DNA from 2 places in the Micromonospora sp. 067-2 genome. Region 1 is predicted to be linked to the other one. Evidence: riboswitches for the same ligand, from Rfam matches in the RefSeq annotation. Region 1 holds a riboswitch; the other holds the start of a gene.

Region 1 (3,390 bases):
CGCACCTTCGACCGGTTCGTGCTGTTCGGAGGGGACAGCGAGGTGGTGGAGACCCCGGAGCCGGTCTGGGACGTGGGCTGACCCCGCACCGGTCCGGGGTCCTGGTGCGTCCGGCCGGCATAGGGTGGATCTCGTGACTGAGATGACCTATCGCCGGCTGGGCGACTCCGGGCTCGTGGTGTCCGTGGTCGGCATCGGCTGCAACAACTTCGGCCGCAAGCTCGACGTCGACGGCACCCGCGCGGTGGTGGACGCCGCCCTGGACGCCGGGATCACCCTGTTCGACACCGCCGACATCTACGGCGAGCCGCAGGGCGGTTCCGAGGAACTGCTCGGGCAGGCGCTCAAGGGCCGCCGGGACGACGTGGTGGTGGCCACCAAGTTCGGCATGGACATGAACGGGGCAAACGGTCCGGACTTCGGTGCCCGGGGCTCGCGGCGCTACATCGCCCGCGCGGTCGAGGCGTCGCTGCGCCGGCTCGGCACCGACCACATCGACCTCTACCAGATGCACGAGCCCGACCCGGGCACCCCGATCGACGAGACGCTCGCCGCCCTGGACGACCTGGTCCGCGACGGCAAGGTGCGCTACCTGGGCAACTCCAACTTCGCCGGCTGGCAGATCGCCGACGCGGACTGGGTCGCCTCGTCCAACGGTCGGGCCCGCTTCATCTCCGCGCAGAACCACTACTCGTTGCTGGAGCGGTCCGTCGAGACCGAGGTGATCCCGGCCTGCGAGCGGTTCGGGCTCGGCATGCTGCCGTTCTTCCCGCTCGCCAACGGCCTGCTCACCGGCAAGTACAAGCGTGACGGGCAGCCGCCCGCCGGCAGCCGGCTCTCCGGCGGTGGCCGGTACGCGGAACGGCTCGCCGCGGCCGACTGGGACACCATCGAGGCGATCGAGGCGTACGCGGCCGAGCGGGGGCTGAGCGTGCTCCAGGTGGCGATCGGCGGGCTGGCCGCCCAACCGGCGGTGACCTCGGTGATCGCCGGCGCCACCACGCCCGAGCAGGTGCACGCCAACGCCGCAGCCGGCACCTGGGAGCCCACCGACGACGACCTGGCCGCACTACGCGCCATCCTCTGACCCGCCACCCCGCCCGGCTCGTGCCGGCGCGGGTGGCGTGGCGCGGTGACGGGTGGAACAACAGGTACGTCCGGACGGGGTCATGACAGCCGTGGTGTTCCACGCGTGGCGCGATGCTGCCGGCGTCGCGGTTCGCGCGGCGGCCGCCGGGGGGCGGCGGGTGCGGTGGCGGCGTGTCGGGTGGAACAGGGCGGCTGTCACGGGCGCGGTTGGACGCGCCTGGCGTTCCACGTCGTGCTGCGCCGTCGGCGGGGGCAGTCCCGCGTCGAGCAGTAGTAGCCGCAGGCGGGTCTCCATCGGCGACTCACTGAGCGCCTCGGCTGCCGAGGAAGGGCAAGAGGCCCACCTGTCGTGGGATCCGGGCCGGGACGGCATCAGGACAGCATCGCGTGATGGCATGGTCACCCGCTGCCCCGGCTGTCGAGTTCGGACGTTCGTCGGAAAAACGGTGTCCCCGCCCTTGGCGGATCCGGGAAAGCGTCGTACGGTGGCACGCAAGTAACCCACGGGAGCCCGGTGTACCGGGCTGAGAGGGGGGCTGAAGCCCCCGACCGTTGAACCTGATCCGGGTAATGCCGGCGCAGGGAGGAGAGTTGCCGTGCCGTCCCTTGGACGACTGCATCTGATCACCGACACCCGACCCGGGCGGGATCCGCTCAGCGTGGTGCGGGCCGCCCTCACGGCGGCCGGCGCGGACCTGGTGGTGCAGGTCCGGGTCGAGGACTCCGCCACCGATCTCGAGGCGTACGACCTGGCTCGCCGGGTGCTGGCGCTCTGCACGCCGTACGGGGCGAGCTGCCTGGTCAACGACCGGCTGCACGTGGCGTTGGCGGTGGGCGCGGCCGGCGGGCACGTCGGCGCCGACGACCTGCCCGTCGCCGCCGCCCGCCGGGTGCTCGGCCCCACCGGCGTGCTGGGAGCCACCGCCCGCGCGCCGGGGACGGCGGTCGAGGCGGTCGCCGCCGGAGCCAGCTACCTGGGCGTCGGGCCGTGCCACGCCACCAGCACCAAGGTCGGGCTACCCGACCCGATCGGTCCGGCGGGGGTACGCGCCGTCAGCGGTGCCGTCGACGTGCCGGTCATCGCGATCGGCGGGGTGACCGCCGCCCGGGTACCGGCGCTGCGCGACGCCGGCGCGTACGGAGTGGCGGTCGTCGGCGCCGTCTCCGCCGCCGCCGACCCGGCCCGGGTCACCGCGGAACTGCTGAGGGCGCTGACGTGCTGACCGGCCGGTCCGCGTCGACGCCATCCGACGAAGGGGCCCGGCCGGATGTGGCGGTGGTGGGTGCGGGGCCGATCGGGCTCGCGGTCGCCTGGCGCTGCGCCGCCCGCGGGCTGCGAGTGGTCGTGCACGATCCGGCCTCCGGCTCCGGCGCTTCGGCAGTGGCCGCCGGCATGCTCTCCCCGGTCGCCGAGGCGTACTTCGGTGAACGGCAGCTCACCGGGTTGCTGCTGGCGTCCGCCGCCCGCTGGCCGGCGTTCGCCGCGGAGTTGACCGAGGCGACCGGCGCCGAGCTCGGCTACCGGACCGAGGGCACCCTGATGGTCGGGCTGACCGGCGACGACCTGGCCGAGGCGCGCCGACTCTGGGCGTACCAACAGGGTCTGGGGCTGCCGGTGACCCCGCTGCGCCCCACCGAGCTGCGCGACCGCGAGCCGGCGCTCGCCCCCCGGGTGCGCGGTGGGGCGCTCGCCCCCACCGACCACCAGGTCGACCCCCGCCTGCTGGTGCCGGCGCTGCGCACGGCCGCCCGGCGGGCCGGCGCGGTGCTCGTGCCGCAGCCGGTCCGGCATCTGGGCGAGGTCGACGCCCGGGTCACCGTGGTCGCCGCCGGCTGCGGCGCCGCGGTCCTCACCGGTCTGCCGGTGCGGCCCGTGAAGGGCCAGATCCTCCGGCTGCGCGCGCCCGGCGGCGTCGCGCCGGGCTTCCGGCACGTGATCCGGGGGTACGCCGACGGCGAGTCCGTCTATCTGGTGCCCCGGTCTGACGGGGAGGTGGTGCTCGGCGCGACGGTCGAGGAACGGTCCGACACCACGGTCACCGCCGGCGCGGTCCTGCGCCTGCTCCGGGCCGGGGTCGACCTGCTTCCCGAGCTGGCCGAGTACGACCTGGTGGAGGCGGTTGCCGGCCTGCGCCCGGGCACCCCCGACAACGCGCCCATCCTCGGGCCGCTGCCCGGCCGACCGGACGTGCTGGCCGCCACGGGTCACCACCGGCACGGCATCGTGCTCACCCCGGTCACCGCCGACCTGATCGCCAACCTGGTGACCACAGGCGTGCCCGACCCGCTGCTCGCCCCCTT
Region 2 (3,390 bases), on a different contig from region 1:
TGCCTCTCCGGCGCGTACCCCCAGGTCGGTGGGGCCCAGCCGGGGCGGCAGGCCGAGCCGGTCGGCGGTGAGCAACAGGTCGCCGGCTGCGGCGGTCGCGGGCCGGGGGGCGATGGAGTGACCCGGCACCCAGACGCCCTCGGCGGCGAGGGCGGCACCGTGCCTGGCGAAGACCGCCTGCGGCGGGCCGTCCGCGCGGACCCCGCCGCCGGGCTCCAGGACGACGACGCGGTCGACCAGCGGCAGTGCCTCGGCTACCCGGTGTTCGACGAGGATGAGCGTGGTGTCGGTGTCCAGCGCGCCGGCCACCGCTCGGCGGACCAGATCGGCGCCGGCCGGGTCCAGGTTGGCGGTCGGCTCGTCGAGCAGCAGCAGGCCGGGGCGCAGCGCCAGCGCGCCGGCCAGCGCGAGACGTTGCTGCTCCCCGCCGGAGAGCGCGGCGGTGCTCCGGTCCCGGGAGTACGGAAAACCGACCCGACGTAGCGCCTCGTCCACCCGGGGCCAGATCTCGCCGGCCGGTACCCCCCGGTTCTCCAGCCCGAACGCGACGTCGTCACCGCAGCGGGCCATCACCAGCTGGGTCTCCGGGTCCTGGAAGACGATGCCGACCCGTTCCCGCCCCTTGCGCGGGTCGAGCCCGTCGATCTCGACGGTGCCCTCCTGCTCGCCGGAGTCCTCGGGCAGCAGCCCGGCCACGGCACTGAGCAGGGTGCTCTTGCCGGCGCCGGAGGGCCCGAGCAGCAGCAACCGCTCGCCGGCCTCGACCCGCAGGTCGACCCCGCGCACCGCCCAGCGTTTCCGCCCGGCGTGCCGCCACCCGAACCCCCGCAGCGATACCCCGCTCACCCCACACCCCCAGCCGTCCGTCCCCTGCCCTGCCCCGTTCCCTGCCCCGGCCCCGCCGATCGATCATGAGGTTGGCGGGGGTTCCAGAGATCCATTCCACCGCCAACCTCATGATCAACGAGGGTGGGCGCGGCGCGGCGCGGGTCAGATGGGGGCGCGGTCGCGGGCTACCGGGAAGCGGTCCAGGACGCCGGTGTTGGCCAGGGCGCGGGTGAGCAGCCAGCCGCCGACGCCGGCGATGACCGTGGCGCTGACGACGGTCAGCAGCGCGTACGGGATCCGGTAGTCGCCGAGCGCGTAGTCGGCGTTCCAGACGAAGAAGTCGAACAGGGCGGCGCTCACGCCGGTCAGCGCACCGGCCAGCACCGCGGTCGGCAGCCGGAACGAGCGGTACCGGAAGGCGGCGAAGGCCAGCTCGGCGCCGATACCCTGCACGATGCCCTGCGGGATCACCGTGCCGGCCCACTGGCTACCCAGCAGCGCGGAGAGGACCGCGGCCACCGTCTCGCAGTAGAGCGCTGCGCCGGGCTTGCGGATGACGAGGCCGCCGAGCACGGCCGGCATCAGCCAGACGCCGTAGAGCAGGGTCTGCGCCGGCGGGAAGAAGGCGAACGCCCCCTCGGTGGCGCTCCAGACCAGGCCCCAGGCCCAGAAGATGACGCCGAAGGCGACGGCGATCACCGAGGCGACCACGATGTCGACGGTACGCCAGCGATTGGTGTCGCTGTGATTCATGTCGATGCTCCCAGTTCAGGAAAGAGAACCAGGAGAAGACGCACGCCGCGCGTCCGGTGGCACCGGACCCACGGCGCGGCTGGAGGTCGACCGAACTCCCTGCGCTGGCATTACCCAGATCAGGTTCGAGGGTCTGCGGGCGTGCCCGCACTCTCAGCGCTGTGCGCTCCCCTGTCGGATATGAAGTTGTCTCGCTGACGCTAGCACCGACGAGGGGTGCCGGCCCAGCAGGGCGACCGTCACCTCCGCGTACGGCCCGACCTCCGCGCGGCTGGGTAGGCTCACGATCATGCGGATCGACGCGCGAGGTCTCACGTTCGAGGTGCACACCGGTGGTCCGTCGGGCGGCGCGCCCGTCCTGCTGCTGCACGGCTTCCCCCAACACTCCGGCGAGTGGGACGAGGTCGCCCCGGTGCTGCACGCCGCCGGGCTGCGCACGTACGCGCTGGACCAGCGGGGCTACTCGCCGGGCGCCCGAACGGCGGCGGTCGCCGACTACCGGATACCCGAGCTGGTCGCCGACGTGGTGGCCGTACTCGACGCACTGGGTTTGGACGCCGTCCACCTGGTCGGCCACGACTGGGGCGCCATCGTGGCCTGGGCGGTGGCCGCCCGGCACCCCGAGCGGGTCCGTACGCTGACGGCGGTGTCCGTGCCCCATCCGGCGGCCATGGCGCACGCTCTGGCCACCGACGGCCAGCAGAAGGCCCGCTCGTCGTACATCGCGCTGTTCCGCAAACCGGACAAGGCGGAAAAGGTGCTGCTGGCGTTGAACGCGACCGCGCTGCGCAAACTGCTCGGCGGGGTGGGCGACGCGTCGCGGGTGAACCGTTACGCCGACCCGATGCGCGAGCCGGGAGCCCTCACCGCCGCACTGAACTGGTACCGGGCGATGTCCCGCGCCGACCTGGCCGGCGTCGGCCCGGTCGCCGTACCCACCACGTACGTGTGGAGCGACCGCGACATCGCCATCGGCCGAACCGCCGCCGAGGCGTGCGCCGCGAACGTCACCGGGGATTACCGCCTCATCGAGCTGCGCGGGGTGAGTCACTGGATCCCGGACGCCGCGCCAGGCCCGCTGGCCGAGGCGATCCTGGCCCGGGTCGCCGGCTCGGCCTGAGCCGCGTCGGGCAGGGAGGGGCCACCGTGACGACGGACGCCAGCGCGCCGGGCACCCGGCGGGCGCTCGCCGCACAGCTGCGACTGCTGGGCGTACGCCCCGGCGGGACGCTGCTGGTGCACGCGGCGTTGCGTCCGCTGGGCTTCGTGTGCGGCGGGCCGCAGGCGGTGGCGCTCGCGCTGCGGGACGCTGTCGGGCCGGACGGCACGATCGTGGTGCCCACCCACACGCCGGACAACAGCGACCCCGCCCAGTGGCGCAACCCGCCGGTGCCGGTGGACTGGTGGCCGCTGATCCGTGCCGAGATGCCGGGCTTCGACCCGGCGGTCACACCGAGTCGGTACATGGGTGTGCTCGCCGAGACGGTCCGCTGCTGGCCCGGAGCGCTGCGCAGCTCGCATCCGCAGGTGTCGTTCGCCGCGCTCGGGCCGGCAGCCGAGCAGGTGGTGGCCGGCCACGCCCGGGTCGACATGCTCGGTGAGGGCTCGCCACTGGCCCGGCTCTACGAGCTGGACGCCGACGTGCTGCTGCTCGGTGTGGGCCACGGCGTGAACACGTCCCTGCACCTGGCCGAGTACCGCCGGTCGGCTCCGCCCCGGGAGCAGGTGGGCGCTGCGGTGCGCACCGCCGACGGCGGCCGCGAGTGGGTGTGGTGGCAGGAGGTACGGCTCGACGAGACCGACTTCGGC

The links. A riboswitch is a leader RNA that binds a small molecule or an ion and turns the genes downstream of it on or off. The one in region 1 is predicted to bind thiamine pyrophosphate.
Region 2: it holds a riboswitch for thiamine pyrophosphate, as region 1 does, so the genes downstream of both, ACLJN9_RS12335 (ECF transporter S component) here and thiE (thiamine phosphate synthase) in region 1, are expected to answer to the same signal.

The regions. Positions count from the first base shown of each region.
Region 1 covers NZ_JAJPWB010000015.1:17,805-21,194, reverse strand. The annotation lists gene ACLJN9_RS29795 (ABC-F family ATP-binding cassette domain-containing protein) at 1-81, shown strand, start outside; gene ACLJN9_RS29790 (aldo/keto reductase) at 125-1,087, shown strand; TPP riboswitch at 1,583-1,691, shown strand; gene thiE (thiamine phosphate synthase) at 1,686-2,312, shown strand; gene thiO (glycine oxidase ThiO) at 2,306-3,390, shown strand, end outside.
Region 2 covers NZ_JAJPWB010000004.1:550,962-554,351, reverse strand. The annotation lists gene ACLJN9_RS12340 (ABC transporter ATP-binding protein) at 1-846, opposite strand, end outside; gene ACLJN9_RS12335 (ECF transporter S component) at 991-1,581, opposite strand; TPP riboswitch at 1,660-1,764, opposite strand; gene ACLJN9_RS12330 (alpha/beta fold hydrolase) at 1,871-2,701, shown strand; gene ACLJN9_RS12325 (aminoglycoside N(3)-acetyltransferase) at 2,728-3,390, shown strand, end outside.